DNA from 3 places in the Yersinia kristensenii genome. Region 1 is predicted to be linked to each of the others. Evidence: predicted binding sites of a transcription regulator. Region 1 holds the regulator's gene; each other region holds the start of a gene.

Region 1 (4,292 bases):
CAAGTGCGGTATTGGATGATTTGAGTTCTTTATCGGCATCCACAATATTACCGCTCTGGCGATAATCGACTGAACGGGCCAGACGTGTCACCATGCGGAAATATTGATCCGTCCCCTGATTGACTAAATTCATGTTTTCAACCAACACACTGTTGGCATTAGACGATTGTGTCAGTTGATTCAGTGATAGCAATGTATAACCCGATACACCGCCCCATAGCAGGCAAAATGCCCCAAGCACCCAAAGTAGTGCGGCTCTGATGGTAATATCTCTTAAAAACTGCATGTTCGTTCCCCTTATATATCGGATAGTTATCGTTAAAACTCTGGTGTTACTTGATGACCGAAAAGCAATAAAGGACGTTCCATACAGCTAACGACAACTCCTTTCCCGGCAAATTTTCATCTGACGGTTTTCCCCCTGGCACCGCAAATTGCAACCTTTCGGTTACATGAAGGTTATCGGCAATGCCGCTATAAGGTTGAGCGGCTCACAAAAATTTTATATCGCATAAACTTGATATCGGCCTGGCGAGATTTTCTGGCATTATATGGCCCTATACATGTGTTATATTATTGGGCAGAAGGCTCAATAATTTGCATAACTTTTTGAATTTAAGGGTATTACGTTATATGGCAACTGTAGGCATTTTCTTTGGCAGCGATACTGGCAATACCGAAAACATTGCCAAGATGATCCAAAAGCAACTGGGCAAAGAGGTTGCTGAGGTTCATGACATTGCCAAAAGCAGCAAAGAAGATTTAGAAGGCTTCGATATTCTGCTGATCGGTATCCCAACCTGGTATTACGGTGAAGCCCAGTGTGATTGGGATGATTTCTTCCCGACGCTGGAAGAGATCGATTTCAACGGCAAACTGGTGGCGTTGTTTGGTTGTGGCGACCAGGAAGATTACGCAGAATATTTCTGTGATGCGATGGGAACCGTGCGCGATATCATCGAACCACGCGGTGCTGCCATTGTCGGTCACTGGCCAACGGCAGGCTACCACTTCGAAGCCTCTAAAGGCTTGGCGGATGATGATCACTTTGTCGGTTTAGCTATTGATGAAGATCGCCAGCCAGAACTGACGAATGAGCGAGTGAGTGCTTGGGTGAAACAGATCAGTGAAGAACTGAATCTCGCTGAAATTACCGGTTAATTTGTCGTGTCGGAAACGCGCGGGTGGTGTTAAACATCAAACCGCGTTTCCGTTACTCTTACGCCTCTCGCGATACTTGTTAAGCCGCCCACAGATCCGCATGTTCATCCGTGAAAAATGAAAATAAACCGCTACAAATTTGTAACGTTACGCCTAGCAGCCATATACTTAAATGATGCAACAATCCCATTCATCAATACATTGCATGATTAATGGGACAAAGTGTGCGATTATATCTTTGTTAACAACCACGGTTTTCATTTGGGGCTAGCAGTTCTATAATGAGACGCAATTGAGAATATTGCGCCACGGATGTCATAGGCTGAACGGCCTTAATTTGAATCGATAGTAATAGGACTGAATCCGCATGACTGACAACAACAAAGCCTTAAAAAATGCAGGCCTTAAAGTAACGCTGCCTCGGCTTAAAATTCTGGAAGTGTTACAAGATCCGGTTAACCATCACGTCAGCGCGGAAGATCTTTATAAAAAGCTGATCGATATCGGTGAAGAAATTGGCTTGGCGACGGTTTACCGCGTACTGAACCAATTTGATGATGCCGGTATTGTGACCCGCCACAATTTCGAAGGCGGTAAATCAGTCTTTGAATTGACACAACAACATCATCACGATCATCTGATTTGCCTGGATTGCGGCAAAGTGATTGAATTTAGCAATGAAGAGATTGAAAAACAGCAGCGTGATATTGCTGAGAAGCATGGCATCAAGCTGACCAATCATAGCCTGTATCTATATGGCCACTGTGCCACTGGCAATTGCCGTGAAGATGAGTCTGCGCACGATCCAAAATAATATGGTTTAATCGCATTGATCATATAAAGATTTTTAGATAATGCTGAAATAAGCAATTCTCAAGATGGCCGCCTTTCCCACAAATCATTTTAGTTGGGAGTCAGGTGGTCATTTTTGTTACTGGTATCCTATATCCCTATCCTCGTGACAAATCCACTTTTTTATTGCTCACTTAGTCGCTATCCGTATGAGTTTGAAGCAAAAAAAACCCCGGACTCGCCGGGGTAAAAACCATCAACTCAATTTCACTTAATGTTGTTTACCTAAAAATCGGGCAAACAGGAGTTAACATCAGACACAACACTTTGACAGCAATAATCAGACTTTAACCGGCTCCGCACGGCTACTACGTTTACCATCCGGACTGGTCGAGCGAATCAACACATCACCGCTGACTTTAGGTTGGGCTTTGACATCATATTTCTGCCATTGCTTGCCGCCATCAGTCGAATACTCAATAATCAGCCCCGGCAAGGAGATGTTAGCTTCTAACTCCCCTGCAACAACACGTGCTCCCGGCACCGGTAAGCGGTAAGCAACACCGGCTTTATCCAGTTTCGCCAATTCACGTTGCCCCATAATATTGGCAAAACGCTGCCAATCTGAGTTCAACGCCTTGGTATCGACCATATGGGTTTCGCCACCTTTGTACTCACGACCTGCTTTGTAATCTTGCTCCCATGGCGCACGATGCCAGGCACGTTCCGCCAATGGTAATACCCGTGGGAAAATCATGTATTCCATCTGTTCGTCAGTCCGGACAGTTTCATTCCATGATTGGCCTGAAATACCGTGCACACCCGGCCAAGGTTTATCACTCTTGGCACTGAAGTGATTACCATCGCGGTCAACCGAGGTTTCAGCATTTTGCGGCATGTTGTCCGGCGCGAAACTGAAGACTTTAGCTTCGTCGTTGAAGCGAGTTGCCCAGTAATAACCGCGCTCACTTGGGTTAACTTCATACGGCATGTCGAAATAGACATAATCTGGGTTGGACGCGACCACTTCATAACCTTTATTGGCCCAATCATTGACTGAGTCGGCCCCGCCCCAATAGAGGGTATCCCAGAAGTTAACGCCCACACGTTTGGTCGCAAAATCCTTCGAATCTTTGGCATCTTTAAGGCCATCTTGCCAGGCTTGCATTTTTTCGATGCCGTGAGCATTTACCAACTTGCTGACTTCAATAGCAAAGTGGCTGGAAAGGTGCTCAACATCCTGAATTTTGCCTTGCTTGACCATGTCCTGACAAACCTGCGATTTGGCCCACGGCTTATCTTCTACACTCTTATCAATAATGCCTTTACCCGGCTCAATCGGGCTGTTTTTGTCCTGGAACCCGGCCCCCAGACGGATATTTTTGGCCTCATCGCCGCCAAAATGCCAAGTATTTAGCGGCATACCGGCTTCTTTATGCATCTGAGCCATTTCGCCGATCACTTTGTCGACAAAACGCTTAGAAGAATCCAGGCAGGGGTTGAGATAACTTTTGCGCTCATACAACTGAACTGAAGTCGTTTGAGAATCATCTGTCGGGTCGACCAGACGGAATTCGTTGGCTTCTTTTTCTTTGCCCTGCTTCATCAAATTGTTGTAGCGGGCCTCCATTGATACCACAGCCGCACGAGCATGGGCTGGCATATCAATTTCAGGAATGACATCAATCTGACGCGCCTTGGCGTATTTCAGAATGTCGATGTAATCAGCGCGGGTAAAATGACCAGAACCCAGATTATTGCTATCCGGGCCAGAACCCAATTGTGGCAATAAACAGGTAGTTTCCGTTAAATCGTGGCAACGCTTGCTACCGACATCCGTCAGTTCTGGCAAGCCAGGAATCTCAATACGCCAGCCTTCATCATCACTGAGGTGGAAATGGAATTTGTTCAGCTTGTAAGCCGCCATTTGATCGAGCAAACGCAGCACGGCATCTTTGGTTTTGAAGTTACGCCCGACATCCAGGAAGACTCCGCGATATTCAAAGCGCGGCGCATCTTTGGCCTCCAATGTTGCAATCTTCTTGCTACCGTCAACCGGCACTAAAGAAAGAATAGATTGCAAACCGTAGAACACCCCTGCCGGATCAAAACCTATGACCTGCGCGCCTTTTTCGCCGATTTTCAGCTCATATGCCCCAGAAACGGCTAAATCACCTTTAAAAGCAGACGGCTGAATTACCGTTTTAATCGGGAAGCCGGCTGAATCAGACTTCAAACCCAGTAATTCAAAACGCTGTTGTGCAGCATCAGCGGCCGGTTTTGGTAAAGCGCTCAGGTCAAGAGCAACGCCTTTACTCAAATCGGCATCTTGTTGGTGA
Region 2 (4,292 bases), 790 kb from region 1:
AGAAAATGGAGAAAACAAAGAATATTGCCATTTACCTTTTTCACCAAAGATATATAAGCCTAACGGTGATTATCTGTCGGAAAATGCAGAGGCCACAAAGAACGCTTGGACTTTTTTGGATGTAATCGGCGATCATATTGACTATAAAAAGACAATTATGTCAATTACTGAAAATGTACAACCCATTGATATCCCTATGCGTGATATCAAACACAAAGAGATTTGCCTAAGTGGTACAAACTCATACTCACTAGAGAGAGAACAATTTGATTATAGTATAGAAAATATAATAGAAATGGCTCCATTAGGGGGGACGCTAATAAGCTCAGGGATACTCTCGGCTAATAACATATTTAAGGAGACAGCTGATAATGGCCATAAAAAACTAATGATCATTCTTTCAGATGGTATGGATAGCTATAACTCGACAATGTTACCAAATAAAGGATTTTTTATCAGCAAAACACTTATAGATGAAGGAATGTGTGAGATGATTATAAAGAATGGTATTCAAATGGCATTTATTGCCATTGCATATTCACCGGAAAATAATGTAAATGCACCTGAATATATTAACTGGAAACAATGCGTTGGTGAAGATAATTACTACGAAGCTCATAATGCTCATGAGCTGGAACTTGAACTACAACAAGCCGTTAGCGTGTCAGCAACAAGTGAGGTCGGACGTAATACTCCCAAACAATAATCTCCAATCACCAATATCAGGCGCGGTAATAACTACCGCGCCTATTATTGATTATTTTGCGCCACCAGCTTCCATGCCGACTAAACCTACCTTGAGATAACCTGACTTACGCAATGCGTCCATCACACTCATCAGAGTCTCATAATCCACCACTTTATCCGCTTGGAAAAATATGGTGGTTTCTTTGTTCGATTGAGTCACTTTATCCAGCGCAGCCGCCAGTGTATCGCGATCAACCTGCTGATCGCCGACATACAGCTGATTATCAGCTTTCACTGTCAGAAAAACCGGTTTCTCTGGCCGCGGCTGTGGCACCGCTGAAGATGCCGGTAAGTCTACTTTAATATCAACCGTCGCCAAGGGTGCCGCCACCATAAAGATAATCAGCAACACCAGCATGACGTCGATGAAAGGTGTCACGTTAATTTCGTGCAATTCACCACTTTCATCGAGGTTATCGTTCATCCGCATGGCCATAAATCACCCCGCACGCAATTGGTGAGGCTGCTTAGGTGACTTTGCTTCAGCGCTGTTGCTCAAATCAAGATCACGGCTCAGCAATAATAATACCTGTGCAGCAACATCCCCTACCTGAGCGCGATAAGAACCAATAAGGCGAGCAAAGATATTATAGATAACCACTGCAGGAATTGCGGCAACTAAGCCAAGTGCTGTTGCCAGCAAGGCTTCTGCAATACCCGGAGCAACAACAGCCAGGTTGGTCGTCTGTGAGTGAGCAATACCAATAAAGCTGTTCATGATGCCCCAAACCGTACCAAACAACCCGACAAACGGAGAAATAGCACCGATTGTCGCCAGGAAGCCATTACCTTTGCCCATTTGGCGACCAATGGCAGCCACGCGGCGCTCCAGACGAAAAGCAGTACGCTCTTTAATGCCATTGTTATCATCTGATTCTGCCGATAGCAGGCGCTCATTCTGCGCCTCACGCAGCAATAGTCCGCTGATGCTCTCTGGAGAGAAAACCTCTGCTCGCTCAGACGCGGTATCAAGATCAGCGACCGCGCCGATAACTTCGTGTTCTTGCCGTAAACGGCGACGTGCGCGGAATAATTCAGTCCCTTTGGAGAATAAAATAGTCCAGGTCACAATTGAGGCCAATACCAAGCCAATCATTACACCTTTAACCACCACATCAGCATGTTGATACATACCCCAAACTGAGAGGTCCATCGCCAGCCCTTGCGGGGCAGGTTGAATCACCGGTGCTGGCATTGTGGGTGCAACAGCTTCTGCATTAGCAGGGGCTGCTACAGATGTAATTTCCGGTGCAGGTAACGGCGTTGATGTTGCTGTCGTCGTTGGTGTCACAACTGATGCAGCGACTGCGCTACTGTTGCCTGGCGCGGCGAATGCATGACCGGTTAAACCTACCACCAGCAATAATGCCATCGCGCCGTTCATCATTCGGCCTTGCACCAATGATTTATCTTTAATCTTTTTGCCAGCTGTTTTCACGCTGCGCCTCCACCCAATATGCATATCAATTTAAGGACGAAATCAGCTGCCGATCATATCAAACAAATTGGGGATTGATAGTAATTATCATTAGTATTTGCGCCTATTTTTTGAGAAAAAATAAGAATTCCCCTGATATCAGGGACTACGCGGCGTGATCGACGGATCAGCGTTCTGAGCTGTACAGATTGGGTGACACTCTTTGTAAAAATAAAAAAGGATTAATTGCAGAGAGTGCTTTTACATAAAATAGGGCCTCCCCTAACGAGCTCCCCTTAATAAATTTCCTATTTCGTCACTTACACAGCATTTTTCCATGACAAATCTGTGGAAAACAGCGAGTCACCCTCTTTAGTTTTTTTCATGGTGAAAGCTGCCCTCTCATCACAATCATCATGCTAACGTAAGGAATAAATACATCCCAATAATGAATGCTGACCATGGAATAATGGGCATGCTGATAAGAAGGCGGCAAAGCGATTATGTCTGTAAATAAACCCACGACAGAAAAATTGGAAACAATCTTAGTTAGCGCTGGCAGAAGTCAGAAATTCACCCAAGGTTCGGTCAATACAGTCATTCAGCGCGCATCTTCTCTGGTTTTTGAATCAGTGAAAGCCAAAAAGCACGCCACCATTAATCGCGGGAATGGTGCGCTATTTTATGGCCGCAGAGGCACGCTAACCCATTTCTCCTTGCAAGAAGCCATGACAGAACTGGAAGGTGGCGCGGGTTGTGTGCTTTATCCTTGCGGTGCCGCCGCTATCAGCAATGCTATTTTGTCATTTGTTTCCACCGGCGATCATGTGTTGATGACTGGATCGGCCTATGAACCGGCACAAAGTTTTTGCGATAAAATCTTATCGCGCATGAATATCACCACCACTTATTTTGATCCTATGATAGGGACCGAAATAGCCTCGTTGATCACACCGCAAACTAAAGTAGTTTTTCTTGAGTCACCCGGCTCTATCACGATGGAAGTGCAAGATATTCCCGCCATTGTCAAATCCATCCGCGCTGTTTCTCCAGAGATAATCATCATCATGGATAATACGTGGGCGGCTGGCGTACTGTTTAAAGCACTGGATTTTGATATCGATATTTCCATCCAATCAGGTACTAAATATATTATTGGCCATTCCGATGCCATGCTGGGGATTGCTGTCGCCAACTCCCGTTGTTGGGAGCAACTGCGCGAAGACTCTTATCTGATGGGGCAAATGGTGGATGCCGATACCGCCTATCTTGCCAGCCGGGGTTTACGCACCCTGAGTGTGCGTTTAAAGCAGCATGAAAAAAACAGTATCGAAATCGCAAACTGGCTGACTCAACGTCCGGAAGTGGCTGTGGTCTATCACCCTGCACTGCCCGGCTGCAAAGGCCATGAATTCTACAAACGAGATTTCACCGGCTGTAATGGTTTGTTCTCTTTTGAGTTAAAAGAAGAGTTAACGCAACAGCAGTTAGAAGCCTATCTCGACCACTTTACTCATTTCAGCATGGCTTTCTCGTGGGGCGGATTTGAGTCCTTGATTCTGGGCTATCAACCTAAGGATATCAGGGCTATCCGTAAGTATGAGGGCGAGGGAATCAAAGGCACCTTATTCCGTTTACACATTGGCCTGGAAAATGTACAAGATTTGCAGGACGATTTAATGGCTGGGTTTGAACGCATTAAAGCTTCACAGTAGTACTTCTGAGCGATAAGGTTTGTTCATGCGCGGTGATAATCTCCGCGCATTAATCCTCTCTTACACAATATAGTGTCAACGGCGTGTGTGTATATCCTTAAAAATTCTGTTATTGAGGATAAGATCAATGTGGATTAGCGCCATTACCGATACACTAGGTAAAACCTTACAACAATATCCTCACACGATAGGCAAACAGGAACAGAAATGGATGTATTACGCGAAATCCTTCATGCCCTATGGCAGCAGGATTTTAGTAAACTTGCCGACCCGAATGTGATTTGGGTTATTTACGGCATACTTTTTACCACCCTCTTTTTAGAAAATGGTTTACTACCCGCCTCTTTCCTCCCCGGTGATAGCTTGTTGCTATTGGCGGGTGCACTTATTGCCAAAGGTGTCATGGCATTCTT
Region 3 (4,292 bases), 770 kb from region 1:
CGTACTTTGCCTTTCGTGTAGGTATAAGCGGCGATCAGGTTGATATTGTCGTTAATTTCACTGTTTAACTGGGTTTCTATCCCCTGCGATTGGATTTCACCAATTGGCACGCTGTAGGCCAGTGCTGAGTCGTATTCGCTGATATTCTTCTGCCGCAAATCATACAAAGCGGTGGTCAGCAGGGTGCTGCTGCCCGGAGGCTGATATTTCAACCCTAGCTCAACCTGACGTGCCGTTTTTGGATCCAATGCCCCGGTTCCCGGCGCGCCTTTAGCGGTGTTGGGTTCAAATGAGGTGCTGTAGCTGACATAGGGCGAGATACCGGAATCAAAGGCATACAACACGCCAGCCCGTCCAGTAAAGGCGTGGGAGTCTTGCTGATCTTGCGTGACACTTTTACGGTTCATGATTTTTAACTGCGACCAGTCATAGCGCCCGGACAACAAGAAATTCCACTTATCCAGCTCAATTTGGTCTTGTAAATAAACCCCGACCTGATCGAGTTTGGTTAAATCACTGCTATTGAGCGACAGGTCACTGTCCTTGATATTCAGGCCATAAGAGGGGGATACCCAATCCAAATTGTAGGCTGGCAGCACTTTACCCATATAGAACAGGCTATCAATACGGGTGCGTTTATAATCTAACCCGGTCAGCACTGTGTGATTTAACTGTCCAGTCCAGAAGTCGGCTTGTAACTGGTTGTCGACCGCAAACTCACCGGTGTTCTGCCGTTCGATTTGCGGACGGCGGGTCATGGTGCGCTTATCAGCCAGTAAATCCATAAAGACCAGATATTTGTAATCTTGCTTGTTGTAGCTGTAACGCAGATTTTGGCGGAATTTAAAGGTGTCATTGATGTAATGCTCGAGGGCATAACCGACAGAGGTTTGCTCGCGTTCAGACTGCTCAAATGACGGGTCGCTGACGTTGAAATCGTAAGGTATTTTACCGTAGGGGGTGCCAAACACCGTGCCGATGGCCGGTAAGAAGTTACGTGAGCCAGCTTTGGGTTCTTTCTGATAGCTGGTCAGCAAGGTAAAAGTGGTGTCTTCATTCGGGATGAAAGTCAATGCAGGGGCAATGGCAAAACGCTCCTGCTTATAGGTATTAACCGCATCATCCTGTGTTCTGCCAATCCCATTCAGGCGATAGAGAACTTTACCCTCATCATCCAACACACCGCCAAAATCAAAGGCGGCTTCTGCCAGACTCTTATTTCCCGCCCCGACTTGCACTTTATGAATACTTTCGGCTGTCGGGCGTTTGCTGACCATATTGATCAGGCCACCTGGGTTGACTTGGCCGTAAAGCACAGATGCTGGGCCACGAACCACTTCAACGCGCTCCAGCAGCCACGGATCAATTTGGCCGCCGCGCCGTGCGCCACCCAGCGAGTTATAACTTAAACCATCCAGGAAACGCGGTGCGTAGCCGAAACCTCGAATGATAACTTCGTCATTCATGTTAGAACCACCCCGATATTCCGGCACAACACCAGCGGTATAACGCAATGCTTGTGCCACGGAAGTCGCACCTTGCTCTTGCATTTGCTGGCTGGTAATCACGGAAACAGATTGTGGCGTGCGGATCAGCGGGGTGTCGGTCTTGGTGCCGGTTGAGCTATTTTTAGCGACGAAGCCATCATCTTGTTGCCCGCTACCTGCTTTGGCAACCACCACTAATTTATCTTCTTTTGTCGCTGTTGCTTCTTTCGCTGTGGTCGCCGCGAAAGCCGGTAGAACCGGTATTAATGTTAGTGCAGAGGTTAATAATAAGGTTTTTGATGCATAGCTTGCCCTGAATGGCAATTTCCCTGGCATCTTCTTGCCTGAAATATCAAACATGATTTATCCCTACCTAGAAACACAATAATAGAAGTGCTGGAGTCCATTCGGATTTATACCTTTCATCTTTCAAATTACAGGGGAGTGGGTGGCACTCAATAAACCGAATCACATATTTGCGTAAGCTCATCGGGATTATCTCTTTTGCCGCGTTCCTACCTATTGAAATCTATTGGGTTTATTTATTATCCGGTATGGCGATAAGAAAACTTTCTGCCCATTCAATTCCTTCTCGACACCACAGACCGCCCTTACTCATATTAAGGGAATAAAGTGGCACTCAAGAGAGAATACGCACTATCTTATTGCAAATGCTAATGGTTCTCAATATTATTTGCATTCATATAATAATTACAAATATATTTAACTCGGTTGCTTGTGGACATACATTGGCTTGATGAATGGTGCCTTAATGTGTAGTGAACAGAGACTTGGGCAATGAAATCAAAAGGATTGAGTGTGAGCACGACAAATGAACATTTTGATAGCCAGCGTTTGTTAGCCGACCCTCTGGTTGGTAGTGAGTCATGGTGGCAGCAGATTGCGCAGTGGGGGACACCGCTGGTGGAGCCAGTCGCTGCGGGTAAAGTGAAGCTAACGTTTCTCTGGCGAGAGCCGCCAGTCAAGGCGGGAGGCACTGCCTATAGCCGCGTCTATATTGATGTTAACGGCGTGACAGATCACCACAGTCCCAACCCGGAAACGCTACAGCGCTTGGGCCAGAGCAATGTTTGGTATTGGCAGACAGAAGTGGAATCTGATTTCCGGGGCAGCTACAGCTTTATTCCTGTTGTTGAAGAACACTGTTTGAATTTACCGGAGGGGACATCACAAGAGCGCCGTCAAGCGCAGCGCAATTGGTGGCTCTCATTGATGGATCTCGCTGAAAACGATCCGTTTAACCCTACCGCTCCCCATTACAGCTATCGCGGGAAACCACTTTCGGCGGTGCATTTAGCCGATGCTTTGCCCCAGACGGCCTGGCAGCCCATTGATGCGGGCCAAAAACTCCCAACGGACCCAAAACGGCTGCAACGGATTAGCTGGAATAGTGCGTTGCTCGGTAACAGCCGCAACGTGTGGATTTACCACACACTCGGTGCCGAAGATAAGACTGAGCGGCCGCTGGCTATCTTACTCGATGGTCAATATTGGGCGCATGGACAATCGATATTTGGCGTGCTGGACAGCGAAACTGACGCCGGGCGTCTGCCTGCCAGTGTGTATGTCTTAATCGACATCATCGACCAACCTCATCGCGCAGTGGAATTGCCCTGTAATCAGGATTTCTGGCAAGCGCTGCAAACGGAATTACTGCCACAAGTGGCCTTGCTGCAACCTTTCACTGATAAAGCCTCTCGCACCCTGGTCGCCGGACAGAGTTTTGGCGGGTTAGCTTCGCTGTATGCCGGATTACATTGGCCGCAGCGTTTTGGTTGTGTGCTGAGTCAGTCAGGTTCCTTTTGGTGGCCAGACGTCGACAATTTCAAAGCACTGACTGCCGGGACTGCCGAGCGGCAGGGCTGGCTGACAGAACAGGTTTATCAAGGTGTGGGCGCTGACCATCCATTAGATATCTTTATGGAAGCGGGCCGTCGCGAAGATGTGATTTATCAAGTCAATGAGGCCATGAGTGAAGCACTGCGACAGGCCGGGCATCGGCTGCATTATCGAGTGTATTCAGGGGGCCACGACGCCTTGTGCTGGCGCGGCGGCTTGATTGATGGATTGCACTGTTTATTAGGTTCCTCTGATTCAAAATAAGGATATTTACGCCATGAACATTTATGCCATGAACAATGAAACAGAAACACCCACCAACCCGTTTGATAATGAAGATCTGCCTTTTTTTGTGCTGATCAATGAGCAACAGCAATACAGCCTGTGGCCCCAAATTACGGCGATCCCGGCAGGGTGGGAGATTGTTCATGGCCTGCAAAGCCGGGCCGATTGTGTGAAATATCTTGAGGCTAACTGGGTCGATATGCGCCCGGCCAGTTTGATTCGGGCAGAGGCTGGCCTGCAATAACGCGGGCCGTGGGCTAAAGGAATTATCAGATTATTGCGGCTCCACTTGCCGCAATAATCCTGTGTTGCCAAAAAAAGGAATACCCATCGTGTCAGAGGATTCAATCTCCCTTGTTGCTGTTGTCGAACTGCCCTTGGTGGCGGCACAGCCCGGCATTTGGTTCGCCGATCAGTTAAGTCAGCAAAAAAACATGTTTACCGTGGCCCATTACATTGAACTGGCGGGGCCGCTGGATCAGGCGTTATTTAGCCGCGCTGTTAGCCAAGGGTTGGCGGAGGCCGATACGCTTCATGCACGCTTTTTTGATGGAAACGACGGCCCGATGCAGCGCATACCCTTACAGTGTCATGCGGCTGACATGCCCGAGTTGGCGTGGTTGGATCTCAGTTCTCATGCTGATGGGCGACAGGTAGCAC

What was found. Region 1 encodes Fur, which represses iron uptake genes when iron is present. Its sites were predicted from a motif close to ATAATAATGAGAACNACTATCAA; they were not measured.
Positions count from the first base shown of each region.
Region 2: a site for Fur is predicted at 2,260-2,282, ahead of exbB (tol-pal system-associated acyl-CoA thioesterase). Genes of this name have one in related genera too.
Region 3: a site for Fur is predicted at 2,159-2,181, ahead of fes (enterochelin esterase). Genes of this name have one in related genera too.

Region 1 is NZ_UHIY01000001.1:2,708,702-2,712,993, reverse strand. Features, by position in the region: gene DX162_RS12365 (methyl-accepting chemotaxis protein) at 1-286, opposite strand, end outside; gene fldA (flavodoxin FldA) at 634-1,161, shown strand; gene fur (ferric iron uptake transcriptional regulator) at 1,529-1,975, shown strand; gene DX162_RS12350 (beta-N-acetylhexosaminidase) at 2,294-4,292, opposite strand, start outside.
Region 2 is NZ_UHIY01000001.1:1,919,250-1,923,541, reverse strand. Features, by position in the region: gene DX162_RS08855 (vWA domain-containing protein) at 1-706, shown strand, start outside; gene exbD (TonB system transport protein ExbD) at 758-1,183, opposite strand; gene exbB (tol-pal system-associated acyl-CoA thioesterase) at 1,187-2,185, opposite strand; gene metC (cystathionine beta-lyase) at 2,668-3,879, shown strand; gene DX162_RS08835 (DedA family protein) at 4,087-4,292, shown strand, end outside.
Region 3 is NZ_UHIY01000001.1:1,942,950-1,947,241, forward strand. Features, by position in the region: gene DX162_RS08955 (TonB-dependent siderophore receptor) at 1-1,847, opposite strand, end outside; gene fes (enterochelin esterase) at 2,307-3,611, shown strand; gene DX162_RS08965 (MbtH family protein) at 3,625-3,876, shown strand; gene DX162_RS08970 (non-ribosomal peptide synthetase) at 3,965-4,292, shown strand, end outside.